DNA from 3 places in the Streptomyces sp. NPDC051051 genome. Region 2 is predicted to be linked to each of the others. Evidence: riboswitches for the same ligand, from Rfam matches in the RefSeq annotation. Region 2 holds a riboswitch; each other region holds the start of a gene.
What was found. Region 2 has a riboswitch for cobalamin ahead of AB0N31_RS24280 (cobalamin biosynthesis protein). Riboswitches for the same ligand answer to the same signal wherever they lie in the genome.

Region 1 (4,067 bases), on a different contig from region 2:
AGCAGGCGACGGCCTCTTCGGGGGCCGGCTGCTGCACGGGGATCGGGGCCTGCGCCTGTGCCGCGCGGGCGATGCGGGTCGCCGGGCGGGAGCGCAGGTAGTACGTCGTCTTCAGGCCCGACTTCCAGGCGTACGCGTACATCGAGGAGAGCTTGCCGATCGTCGGCGTCTCCAGGAACAGGTTCAGGGACTGCGCCTGGTCCAGGTACGGGGTGCGGGCGGCGGCCATGTCGATCAGGCCGCGCTGCGGGATCTCCCACGCCGTGCGGTACAGCGCCCGTACGTCCTCGGGGATCCAGGTGAAGGACTGCACCGAGCCGTTCGCCTCGCGCAGGGCCTCGCGGGTGCGGGCGTCCCAGACGCCCAGCTCCTTGAGTTCCCGCACCAGGTAGGAGTTGACCTGGAGGAACTCGCCGGACAGCGTCTCGCGCTTGAACAGGTTGGAGACCTGCGGCTCGATGCACTCGTAGACACCGGCGATGGACGCGATGGTGGCGGTCGGCGCGATGGCCAGGAGCAGCGAGTTGCGCATGCCGGTCGCCGCGACGCGCTCGCGCAGCGCCGCCCAGCGCTCCGGCCAGGCGAACTCGACACCGTAGTGGTCGGGGTGCAGCACGCCCCGGGCGGTACGGGTCTTCTCCCAGGCGGGCAGCGGGCCGTTGCGCTCGGCGAGGTCGGCGGAGGCCTCGTACGCGGCGAGCATGATCCGCTCGGCGATCCGGGTGGAGAGCGCCCTGGCCGCGGGCGAGTCGAAGGGCAGCCGCAGCTTGAAGAAGACGTCCTGGAGGCCCATCGCGCCCAGCCCGACCGGGCGCCAGCGGGCGTTGGAGCGGCCCGCCTGCTCGGTGGGGTAGAAGTTGATGTCGACGACCCGGTCGAGGAAGGTGACGGCGGTGCGGACGGTCTCGTCCAGCCGCTCCCAGTCGATGACCTCGGCGGCCCCGGGGGCCGTGTCGACGAACGCGCCGAGGTTCACCGAACCCAGGTTGCAGACCGCCGTCTCGCCGTCGTCGGTGACCTCCAGGATCTCCGTGCACAGGTTCGAGGAGTGGACCACGTGGCCCGGTTCGGCGGTCTGGTTGGCGGTGCGGTTGGCCGCGTCCTTGAAGGTCATCCAGCCGTTGCCGGTCTGGGCGAGGGTGCGCATCATGCGTCCGTACAGGTCGCGGGCCGCGATGGTCTTCCTCGCGAGGCCCGCGGCCTCGGCCGCGCGGTAGGCCGCGTCGAACTCGTCGCCCCACAGGTCGACCAGCTCGGGTACGTCGGCCGGGGAGAACAGCGACCACTGCCCGTCGGCGTCGACCCGCCGCATGAACTCGTCCGGCACCCAGTGCGCCAGGTTGAGGTTGTGCGTACGGCGCGCGTCCTCACCGGTGTTGTCGCGCAGTTCCAGGAACTCCTCGATGTCGGAGTGCCAGGTCTCCAGGTAGACCGCGGCCGCGCCCTTGCGCCGGCCGCCCTGGTTCACGGCGGCGACCGAGGCGTCCAGGGTCTTCAGGAACGGCACGATGCCGTTGGAGTGCCCGTTGGTGCCGCGGATGAGCGACCCGCGCGAGCGGATGCGGCTGTACGACAGCCCGATGCCGCCGGCGTGCTTGGAGAGGCGGGCGACCTGGTGGTAGCGGTCGTAGATGGAGTCCAGCTCGTCCAGGGGGGAGTCGAGGAGGTAGCAGGACGACATCTGCGGGTGCCGGGTGCCGGAGTTGAACAGGGTGGGGGAGGAGGGGAGGTAGTCCAGGCGGCTCATCAGCCCGTAGAGCGCGGCGACCTCGTCGACGGACCTCGCCGTGTCGTCTTCGGCCAGGCCGCTCGCCACCCGCAGCAGGAAGTGCTGGGGGGTCTCGACGACCTTGCGGGTCAGCGGGTGGCGCAGCAGGTAGCGGCTGTGCAGGGTGCGCAGGCCGAAGTAGCCGAAGCGGTCGTCGGCGTCCGTGTCGACCAGCGCGTCGAGCCGGGCGGCGTGCAGCCGCACGAACTCGGCGGTGCGGTCGGCGATCAGGCCCTCGCGGTGGCCGACGGCGACGGACGTGGTGAAGGAGGTGACGCCCTGGGAGGCGGCCTCGGCGCGGATGCCGATCGTCAGCAGCCGGGCGGCCAGCCGGGAGTAGGCGGGGTCCTCGGAGATCAGACCGGCGGCCGCCTCCGTGGCCAGTTCGCGCAGCTCCGCCTCGTCCGCCCGCGCGGACCGGCCCCGCAGCGCGGCGGCGGCGACCCGGCCGGGGTCGGTGTCGGGGAGGTCGGCGGTCAGCTCGGTCAGGGTCCGCAGCAGTGCGGCTCCGGGACCGTCGGTCTCCGGGGCTGCTGAAGCCGGTTCGGCTGGCGCGATGGTCACGTGGGGCTCTCCCTCGCTCGGCGGGGGCCTTGCGCAGGGCAGGGGGCGGCACACGAGCGCGGGGCGCGTCGCGTCCACCGGCCCATTCCGCGAGGCCCGGACGTCAGGGCACCCGAGCCGGACGGACCGGGTGCGCTGCCGGCAGGTGCTCGGACTGACCATGCGTGCGCATATGGGTATGCGCGCACGCACGTACACCGTTGCGGGACAGTTCCGGATTCGCACCGGATTCCCCTGCGGCGACAGCGAGCATGAGCATACATCTTGTGCCGGGCTGCCACGTGACCCCCAGATGTTGTGTCGGGCTGGCTTCGCAGCGTCAACTCCGAGGGGACAGGGCCCCGTCCTCGCGGCACGAGCGCGTACGACAGCGGGCCGCCGGGGCGACGTGCCCCGGGCGGCCCGCTGCGGGATGTGGAGGGAGTGGTGGGCGGGGACGCCCCGCGCTAGTGCCCCGCTCCCGCCCCCGCCGTCGCCGGCGGCAGCTCCACCTGGACGCCCGGGTCGCCGGCGTCCGCCGTGTAGTCCGACGGGGACGTCTCGTCGACGCCCTCCGGGGCCTTGAGCGCCTTCAGGACGAAGGTCAGCACCACCGTCACCACCACGTTCAGCACGAACGCCGTCAGGCCGATGTAGCCGATCTCGCCGATGCCGGGGATCTCCTTCGACGAGCCGCCGAAGTGCGCCTGCGTCGGAGAGGCGACGCCGTACGCCGCGAACGTGCCGTAGACCATGCCGACGGCCCAGCCGGCCAGCAGGGCCCAGCGGTGGAACCAGCGGGTGAACAGGCCGCCCACCAGGGCCGGGAAGGTCTGGAGGATCCAGATGCCGCCCAGCAGCTGGAAGTTGATGGCGACCGTCTTGTCCATGGTGAGGACGAAGACCAGCGCGCCCACCTTCACCAGCAGCGAGACCAGTTTGGAGACACGGGTCTCCTCCTTGGGCGTGGCGTCCGGCTTGATGAAGTCCTTGTAGATGTTGCGGGTGAAGAGGTTCGCGGCCGCGATGGACATGATGGCGGCCGGCACCAGCGCGCCGATGCCGATCGCCGCGAAGGCCACACCGGCGAACCACGCCGGGAACATGTCCTCGAAGAGCTGCGGGATCGCCAACTGGCCGTTGGTGACCTTCACTCCGGCGGCGATCGCCATGAAGCCCAGCAGGGCGAGCAGGCCGAGCATCAGGGAGTACAGCGGCAGGATCGTGGTGTTGCGGCGGATCACCTCACGGCTGCGCGAGGACAGCGTCGCGGTGATCGAGTGCGGGTACATGAACAGCGCCAGCGCGGACCCCAGCGCCAGCGTGGCGTACGTCCACTGGCCCGCCTCGGCCGGGGCGAGCGCACCGCGTGGCTTGCCGGTCGCCGGGTTGGTCTGCGCGAAGGCGTCGCCCGCCTTGGCGAAGATGTCGTCGAACCCGCCGAGCTTGATGGGGATGTAGATGATCGCCACCGCGATGACGATGTAGATCAGCGTGTCCTTCACGAACGCGATCAGCGCGGGCGCCCGCAGCCCCGACGAGTAGGTGTACGCCGCGAGCACGCCGAAGGCGATCAGCAGCGGCAGGTCCTTGACGAACCAGTTGGTGTTCTCGCCGCCGCCGACGCCCATCACGTCCAGCACGGCCTGGATGCCGACGAGCTGGAGCGCGATGTACGGCATGGTGGCCAGGATGCCGGTGACGGCCACGGCCAGGGACAGCCCCTTGGAGCCGAACCGGCCGCGCACGAAGTCCG
Region 2 (4,067 bases):
CCTTCCGTTCACTCAGGTTACCTACGTTCATCCAGCCAATGACCTCGAACGATTGCCTGGGTAAATGGAAAGCTTCTCGCTGATCCTCGCGATTGTGGTAATGACCGCACTCGCGTTCGATTTCACGAACGGTTTCCACGACACCGCCAACGCGATGGCCACCACCATCTCGACCGGTGCCCTCAAGCCCAAGGTCGCGGTGGCCATGTCCGCCGTTCTGAACCTTGTAGGCGCCTTCCTCTCCGTGGAGGTCGCCAACACGATCTCCAAGGGTCTCGTCGACGAGACCGGCATCCGTCCCGAGGTCATCTTCGCCGCCCTGGTCGGCGCGATCCTCTGGAACCTGCTGACCTGGCTGGTCGGACTGCCGTCCAGTTCCTCGCACGCCCTGATGGGCGGTCTGATCGGCGCCACCATCGCCTCGGCCGGCGCCGGCGCGGTCCACGGCGACGTGCTCGTCACCAAGGTCCTGATCCCGGCCATCGCCGCGCCGATCGTCGCGGGCGTCGCGGCGATGCTCGCGACCCGGCTGTCGTACTCGCTGGGCAAGAAGGCCGACGGCAAGGCCGCCGCCAAGGGCTACCGAACCGGCCAGATCGCCTCCGCCGGCCTGGTCTCGCTCGCCCACGGCACCAACGACGCGCAGAAGACGATGGGCATCATCACCCTCGCCCTGGTCGCCGGCGGCGCCGTCGCCCCCGACTCCGACCCGCCGCTGTGGGTCATCCTGTCCGCGGGCCTGGCGATCGCGCTCGGCACCTACCTCGGCGGCTGGCGCATCATCCGCACCATGGGCAAGGGCCTGACCGACCTCCAGCCGCAGCAGGGCTTCGCCGCCCAGACCAGCGCGGCCACCGTCATCCTGGCCTCCTCCCACCTCGGCTTCTCGCTCTCCACCACGCACTCGGTGTCCGGCTCGGTGATGGGTGCGGGCCTCGGTCGCAAGGGCGGCGTCGTCCGCTGGTCGACCGCCACCCGGATGTTCGTGGCCTGGGGCCTGACGCTGCCGGCCGCGGCCCTGGTCGGCGCCCTCGCCGAGTACGTGACCGGCCTCGGCGACTGGGGCACGGCGCTCGTCGCGGCGTTCCTCATCGCCTCCAGCGCGGCGATCTGGAAGATCTCGCGGCGCGAGGTCATCGACCACACGAACGTCGTCGACGCGGACGAGGAGCCGGCCGGCGTGGTCACCACCGCGATCGCCGCCGTGACCCCGCCTCCGGCGGGCACGGTCGCCGAGGACCTCACGGCCACCATCCCCGCCCCGGCGGCGGAACCGGCTCCCCCGGCCGCTCCCACCGTCACCACCGTCTGAGTCCCGCCCCCACCGGTACGAAGGAAGAAGCAGCATGAAGATCGACTGGGCGGCTCTCGGCTCCGTCTTCGGCGTCAGTCTCGTCGTCACCGTGGCCCTCGTGGCCCTCTTCACCCTCGGCATCATGGGCCTCTCCCGCCGCGAGCGGGCCGCGGCCCAGGGCGGCTCCGCCACCCTGGCCGTCACCGGCGCGTACGCCTGCTTCGCGGCGTGCGCCGGTGCGGTGGCCTACGGGATCTCGCTGATCGTCGCCTGACGGACGGCACGCACACGCGCGTGGGGCGCGGGACGGACCACCGTCCCGCGCCCCACGCGTGCGTGACGGCCGTGACCGGCGGTGACCGGTGGTGTGTGGGGTTCTGCACACTGTCCCGTCGCAGGTCAACAGCGAGTTGACGGCCGTTCCGGGCCCGTGGTGGACTGCCGGGGCCATGTACGGCGACAGAAGAGGAAGCCGGTGTGAATCCGGCGCGGTCCCGCCACTGTCACCGGGGTAGACACCCCCGGGAGCCAGGAACTCTCGTCGCCGGTCTCGTCGAACCAGGGCGTGGACACCCTGAGTGAGGACATATCGCCATGCTCGGCTGCCGTTCGAGGTACAGCACCAGGTCGTTGCCCGGCCCGTCGGCCGGCTGAGCCGATGGGTGCCGATCGCCGCTACGCGTACGGTGCCGCCGCCGGCCTCCTGGGGGACCTGCTCCTCGGCGATCCGCGCCGGGGGCATCCGGTCGCCGTGTTCGGGCGGGCCGCGGCCGGCGTGGAACGGGTGCTGTGGCGGGACCACCGCGGGTGGGGCGCGCTGCACACCGCCGTGTGCGCCGGTGGCGCCGTGGCCCTCGGGGCCCTCGCCGCACGTGCCGTACGCCGCTCCCCCGCCGCCTCCGTCGCGTTGACCGGTGCCGCCGTGTGGGCCGTCGTCGGCGGGACCTCACTGGTACGGGAGGCCCGGACCGTCGGGCGGGCCCTGGAAGCGGGGGACGTCGAGGGCGCGCGGGCGCGGCTGCCGCACCTGTGCGGACGGGACCCGCAGGCCCTGGACGCCGACGGCATCGCCCGCGCGGTCGTCGAGTCCGTCGCCGAGAACACCTCCGACGCGGTCGTGGGCGCCCTGGTGTGGGGGGCCGTCGGCGGTGTGCCGGGACTGCTCGGGTTCCGGGCCGTCAACACCCTGGACGCCATGGTCGGCCACCGCTCGCCGCGCCACCTCCGCTTCGGGTGGGCGTCGGCCCGGCTGGACGACGTCGCCGGATGGCCGGGGGCACGGCTGACCGCCGTCCTGGCCGCCGTCGCCGGTGACGATCCGCGCGGGGCGGTGCGGGCCTGGCGGGCCGACGCGCGCAGGCATCCCAGTCCCAACGCCGGTCCCGTGGAGGCGTCGTTCGCCGGTGCCCTCGGGGTGCGGCTGGGCGGGACGCTGTCGTACGCCGGGCGCGTGGAACACCGGCCCGTGCTGAACGGGGAGCGGGGGCGGCCCGTCATGGCCCACGACATCGAACGCGCCGCGCGGCTCTCCCGCCGCGTCGGCCTGCTCGCGCTCGGCGTCACCGTCGCCGCGCGCGTCGTCTCCGCGGGTGTCCTCGCGGCGAGAGCGAAGGGGCGTACGTCATGAGCGGGGGTCTCCTCGTCGCCGGCACCACCTCGGACGCCGGCAAGAGCGTCGTCACCGCCGGGATCTGCCGGTGGCTGGTGCGGCAGGGGGTCAAGGTGGCGCCCTTCAAGGCGCAGAACATGTCCCTCAACTCGTTCGTGACCCGCGAGGGCGCCGAGATCGGGCGCGCGCAGGCCATGCAGGCGCAGGCCTGCCGCATCGAGCCGACGGCGCTGATGAATCCGGTGCTGCTCAAGCCGGGCGGCGAGCGGAGCAGTCAGGTCGTGCTGCTCGGCAGGCCGGTCGGCGAGATGAGCGCGCGCGGGTTCTTCGGGGGGACCGGGGAAGCCGGGGGGTCGTCCCCCGGGAACAGGCTGCGCGGCGGACGGCAGGAGGAACTCCTCGGGACCGTTCTCGACTGTCTCGCCGAGTTGCGGGGCACGTATGACGCGGTGATCTGTGAGGGGGCGGGCAGTCCCGCCGAGATCAACCTGCGGCGGACCGACATCGTGAACATGGGGATCGCCCGCAACGCGCGGCTCCCCGTGCTCGTCGTCGGCGACATCGACCGCGGCGGCGTCTTCGCCTCCTTCTTCGGGACCGTCGCACTGCTCTCGCCGCAGGACCAGGAACTGGTCGCCGGGTTCCTCGTCAACAAGTTCCGCGGTGACGTCTCGCTGCTGGAGCCGGGCCTGGACATGCTGCGCGGGCTGACCGGGCGGCGGACGTACGGGGTGCTGCCGTTCCGGCACGGGCTCGGGATCGACGAGGAGGACGGGATGGCGGTCTCCCTGCGGGGCGCCGTCCGGGAGTCGGCCGTCTCCGCGCCCGTCGGTGAGGACGTGCTGCGGGTCGCCGTCTGCGCGGTCCCGCTGATGTCCAACTTCACCGACGTGGACGCGCTGGCCGCCGAACCGGGCGTCGTCGTGCGGTTCGTGGACCGGCCGGAGGAACTGGCCGACGCCGACCTCGTGGTGCTCCCGGGGACCCGGGGGACGGTCCGGGCGCTGGAGTGGCTGCGGGAGCGCGGGCTGGCGGACGCCGTCCTGCGCAGGGTCGCCGAGGGGCGGCCCGTGCTGGGCGTCTGCGGCGGTTTCCAGATCCTCGGCGCGCACATCGAGGACGAGGTCGAGAGCCGGCGGGGCCATGTCGACGGGCTCGGGGTAC
Region 3 (4,067 bases), on a different contig from region 2:
CTCGGGCACCAGGACGCGCAGGGTGCCGTCGTAACCGCGCCCGGCGAGCCCGGCCTGCAGCCGCGCCGCCCGGTCGAAGGCCCGCACGAACGCGGTGGCGCCGAGCCCGGCGAGCGAACGCCACTCGGCGGCCCGGCCGGTGTGCCCGAGCCGGGCCGCCTGCGCCTCCCGGATCCGGCGCATCGAGTCCAGCAGCAGGAAGCTCATGCGGTACGTCACCAGGGCGACGTCGACGACCGGCGCGGGCACGCCTGCCCTCACCAGGCGGGGCAGCAGATCCGACATGGGCGTGGTGAACGCGAACAGCAGCACGCCGAGTGAGGCGGCCGAGGTGCGCAGCATCAGCTCCCCGGCCCGCACCGGGCCACCGTCGGCCGGGGACACGAACCCGTCGGGCCCGCCCACCTGGACGAGGAGGGTGAGCGCGCCCGTCGCGCAGAAGCCCAGCGGGACCCGGTAGGCGCGCCACAGCCGGCGGGGCGGCACCCCCGCCGGACCCAGCAGCAGGGCGAGTGCCGTCACCAGCACCAGGGCCGCGCCCGGCCAGGGCGGCAGGGAGATCGCGAGCAGGGTGAGGCCGAGCCCCAGCACGGCCTTGTCCACGGGATGACGGTGGCGCCAGCGACTGCCGTGCGCCGCCGCGTCGATCGGCAGCACGTCCGATCAGACCCGTTCCTGCGGAGACTTCCCGGCGTCGGGCGTGCTCACGTCGTCCCGCGCCTCGGCCCCGTCCTGTTTCTCCTCCAGGCGGGCCAGCGCCCGCAGTTCGCCCTGGCGGCGGCCACGGCGCACCCCGAAGTAGTAGGCGAGGACGCCCGCGCCCAGGGCCGCCTGGAGGGAGAACAGCGCCGACTCGATCTCCCCGGACGGAGGCTCGTACAGGGGCGAGAACCACGGTTCGTAGTCCGGCTCCAGCTCGGTGATCGCCGTCTCCGCCTCGCTGTCGGAGCCGGTGAACGGCTGCTCCTTGTGGTCGCCGAGACCCAGGGCCAGCGGCAGCACCGCGAGCGCGAGCACGGCGAGCAGCAGCAGGAGGTTGATCTTGGTGTTCCGCTTCACCGGGCCACCGCCCCGGTCGTGTCCGGCTTCCGGTTCCGGCCCCCGGTCACCAGCACGCCCAGCCGGGTCAGTTCGCCCTTGCTGGACTGCACGAGGAGACGCATCACCAGGACGGTGAGGAGCCCCTCGCTCACGGCCAGCGGGATCTGCGTGACGGCGAAGATGGACCCGAACTTGCCGAGCGCGCCCAGGAACCCGCTGCTCGGGTCGGGGAACGCCAGCGCCAGTTGCACGCTGGTCACGCAGTAGGTGGACAGGTCGGCGACGAACGCGCCGGCGAACACCGTGACCATCAACGGCACGCCGTAGCGCCGCAGCAGGCGGTAGACGCCGTATCCGGCCCACGGTCCGACGATCGCCATCGAGAACACGTTGGCGCCGAGCGTGGTCAGGCCACCGTGCGCGAGCAGCAGGGCCTGGAAGAGCAGGGTGATCGTGCCCAGCACGGCCATGATCGGCGGCCGGAACAGGACGGCGCCCAGGCCGGTGCCGGTGGGATGCGAGCAACTCCCGGTCACCGAAGGGAGCTTGAGTGCGGACAGGACGAACGTGAAGGCGCCGGAGGCGCCGAGCAGCAGCGTGCTCTCGGGATGCTCCCTGACTTCACGGGTGAGCGACCGGGCTCCGTGGACGACGAACGGCGCCGACGCGACGCTCCAGGCGACCGCGTGCGCCGGAGGCAGAAAACCCTCGGCTATGTGCATGGCTCAGCAGACCCTCTCCAGCACCTCGTGGATGGTTGACGCGCCTTGGCCGGTCTCCTGGCTGACGGGTACCACCGCCCGTGCTCCGCCTTCCCGGGTCCGTGAGGACCCAGTGGCTGCCCGCGAGGGCCGGAGCCGGACTTCCCGATCACAGTGGCGAGGGCCGCACCGGCATCACACCGGATTTCCCGTTCACCAAGGCGTGGTGACAGTAGTGCGAGGACAGGGGCGGTGACAAGCGGGAACGGGGGCGCACGGGCGGCGGACGCGGGGTGCCGACCCGGCGCACACCGGCCGCGCCGGGGCCGCACCGCGGTCACGCGGACACCGCTCGGCGGCCGTGTCGGTTCCGACACACCGGTCGGTCGGCGGCCGTGCCGGTCCGGGAATCCGGAGGGTCAGCGGCCGTGCCAGTCCAGGCACACCACGAGCGCGTCGTCCTCCGTCACGGACCCGCCGCGGTGCCCCGCCAGTTCGCGCAGCACGGCACGCGGGACCTCGGCCGCCGGCAGCAGCCGGGTGGCCGTGATCGCGCGGGCCAGGGCGGCGTCCCCGTACGTCCCTCCGCCGGGCGGAGCGACCGCGTGGACGCCGTCGCTGACGAACACCAGCCGGTCCTCGGGCTCCACCTGGAACGGCTGCGCCACGTAGTCGGTCTCCTCGAACATGCCCAGCGGCAACTGGGCTTCCAGGTCGACGGGTTCGACGGTGCCCGCCCGCAGCCGCAGCAGCCGCGGTGAGCCGGCGTCCACCACCTGGGCCCGGCCCGTGGCGACTTCGACCTCCAGCATCAGCACCGGCAGGTGGCAGCGGCCCCGGTAGTGGGCGTGCACCGCCTGGTCGGCCAGCGCCGCCTGGTCGGCGATCGGGAGGCCGGCCCGTCGCGCGTTGCGCAGCGCGCTGACCGCCAGGCTCGTCAGCAGCGACGCCTCCGTGCCGTCCCCCATGCCGTTGTTGACGTACAGGGTGAGGCGGTCGTCCGTCGCGGACCAGTCGAAGTTGGCGCCGCGGACGGCGTAGGCGGGCTCCATCTGGGCGCCGAGCGCGTATCCGGGGCCGGTGCCGGAGCGGGCCGGGAGGAGCTGCCACTGCATCTCCGCGGCCAGGGTGAGCCGTTCCCTGCGCCGGGCCCGCAGGTACAGGTCGGTGGCCCGCTCGGCCACGACCACCTCGTGCCCGAGCACCTGCGCGACCTCCGCCAGCTCGCCCAGCACGTCCGGCACCCCGCCGTCCTCGGGCAGCGTCACCGACAGCACCCCGAGCCGGTCGCCGCGCACCGAGACCGGCAGGTGCGCCCGCACCCGCCCGTTCCCGGCCGGTTCGACGTACGGCTCCTGCGCGCCGAACGCCCGGCCCGCGGCGCTGCCGTACACCGACACGGGCTCCTGGTCCCGAGGTCCGGCCACCGGCTGCAGCGACGTCAGGCCGTAGTCGGCCATGAGCAGCTCGGCGGAGAGGGCCGCGTACTGCTCGACCAGCGCACGGCGGACGGCCTCGACCAGTTCATGAGGTGCCGCCTTCCGCAGGGCACGCTCGGCGGTGACGAATCTGTTCGTGACGGGGGATACCACGACGGGAGTAACACCGATCCTTCGCTCGGGGGCCGGTTCGCCGGCCGGAGGTGTCCCGCGCGCCCGGGCGGCGCGGCGGGTTCGAGGGGTGCCGGGGGCGGGGGAGCCGCTAGTACGCTGACGGTCGTCCCAGTGCCTGCGAGAGTGTGACCGTGACTGCCTTCCGCCATCGCCCGGACCCCGACGAGGTCGCACGGGTGACCGCGACGGCCGCCGAGCTGCTGGAAGTGCTGTGGGGGCGGGCCTCGACGGCGCCCGCGTCCGCGTCCCAGCTGCGCGTGCTGTTCGTCCTGGAGCACCAGGAGGGCATCAACCTGCGCACCCTCGCCGACTCGCTGGCCTCCACCCCGCCGTCGACGAGCCGCCTGTGCGACCGGCTCCAGGCCGCCGGGTTGGTGGAGCGGGTGGTGAGCCCCTCCGACCGGCGTGAACTGCGGCTGCGCCTCAGTGGCCGGGGGCGGGCCTTCCTGGCCGACCTGCGGGAGCGCCGGGAGCGGGAGCTGCGGGCGGTGCTGGCGGGGATGCCCGCGGGGAAGCGGAGCGCGCTGCTGGAGGGGCTCGACGCGTTCTGCGAGGCGGCGGCGGCCCGGGCGCACGACGGGCTCCCGGACTCCGGCAGCCGCACGGCCTGACCGGCGGACCGCGACCGTGGCCGCGCCGGCCGGCGCCGGGAGCCGGCATCCGGGGCGGCGCCCCGACCGGGACCTGCACACAAAGCACACACATGAGCACT

Region 1: it holds a riboswitch for cobalamin, as region 2 does, so the genes downstream of both, AB0N31_RS06230 (ribonucleoside-diphosphate reductase subunit alpha) here and AB0N31_RS24280 (cobalamin biosynthesis protein) in region 2, are expected to answer to the same signal.
Region 3: it holds a riboswitch for cobalamin, as region 2 does, so the genes downstream of both, AB0N31_RS29635 (energy-coupling factor ABC transporter permease) here and AB0N31_RS24280 (cobalamin biosynthesis protein) in region 2, are expected to answer to the same signal.

Annotation. Positions count from the first base shown of each region.
Region 1 is NZ_JBFBCB010000005.1:186,217-190,283, reverse strand. It holds gene AB0N31_RS06230 (ribonucleoside-diphosphate reductase subunit alpha) at 1-2,332, opposite strand, end outside; cobalamin riboswitch at 2,455-2,598, opposite strand; gene mctP (monocarboxylate uptake permease MctP) at 2,779-4,067, opposite strand, start outside.
Region 2 is NZ_JBFBCB010000034.1:32,168-36,234, reverse strand. It holds gene AB0N31_RS24290 (inorganic phosphate transporter) at 65-1,312, shown strand; gene AB0N31_RS24285 (hypothetical protein) at 1,347-1,568, shown strand; cobalamin riboswitch at 1,720-1,852, shown strand; gene AB0N31_RS24280 (cobalamin biosynthesis protein) at 1,953-2,921, shown strand; gene AB0N31_RS24275 (cobyric acid synthase) at 2,918-4,067, shown strand, end outside.
Region 3 is NZ_JBFBCB010000050.1:25,636-29,702, forward strand. It holds gene cbiQ (cobalt ECF transporter T component CbiQ) at 1-657, opposite strand, end outside; gene AB0N31_RS29630 (energy-coupling factor ABC transporter substrate-binding protein) at 664-1,059, opposite strand; gene AB0N31_RS29635 (energy-coupling factor ABC transporter permease) at 1,056-1,763, opposite strand; cobalamin riboswitch at 1,793-1,978, opposite strand; gene AB0N31_RS29640 (PP2C family protein-serine/threonine phosphatase) at 2,162-3,334, opposite strand; gene AB0N31_RS29645 (MarR family transcriptional regulator) at 3,481-3,966, shown strand.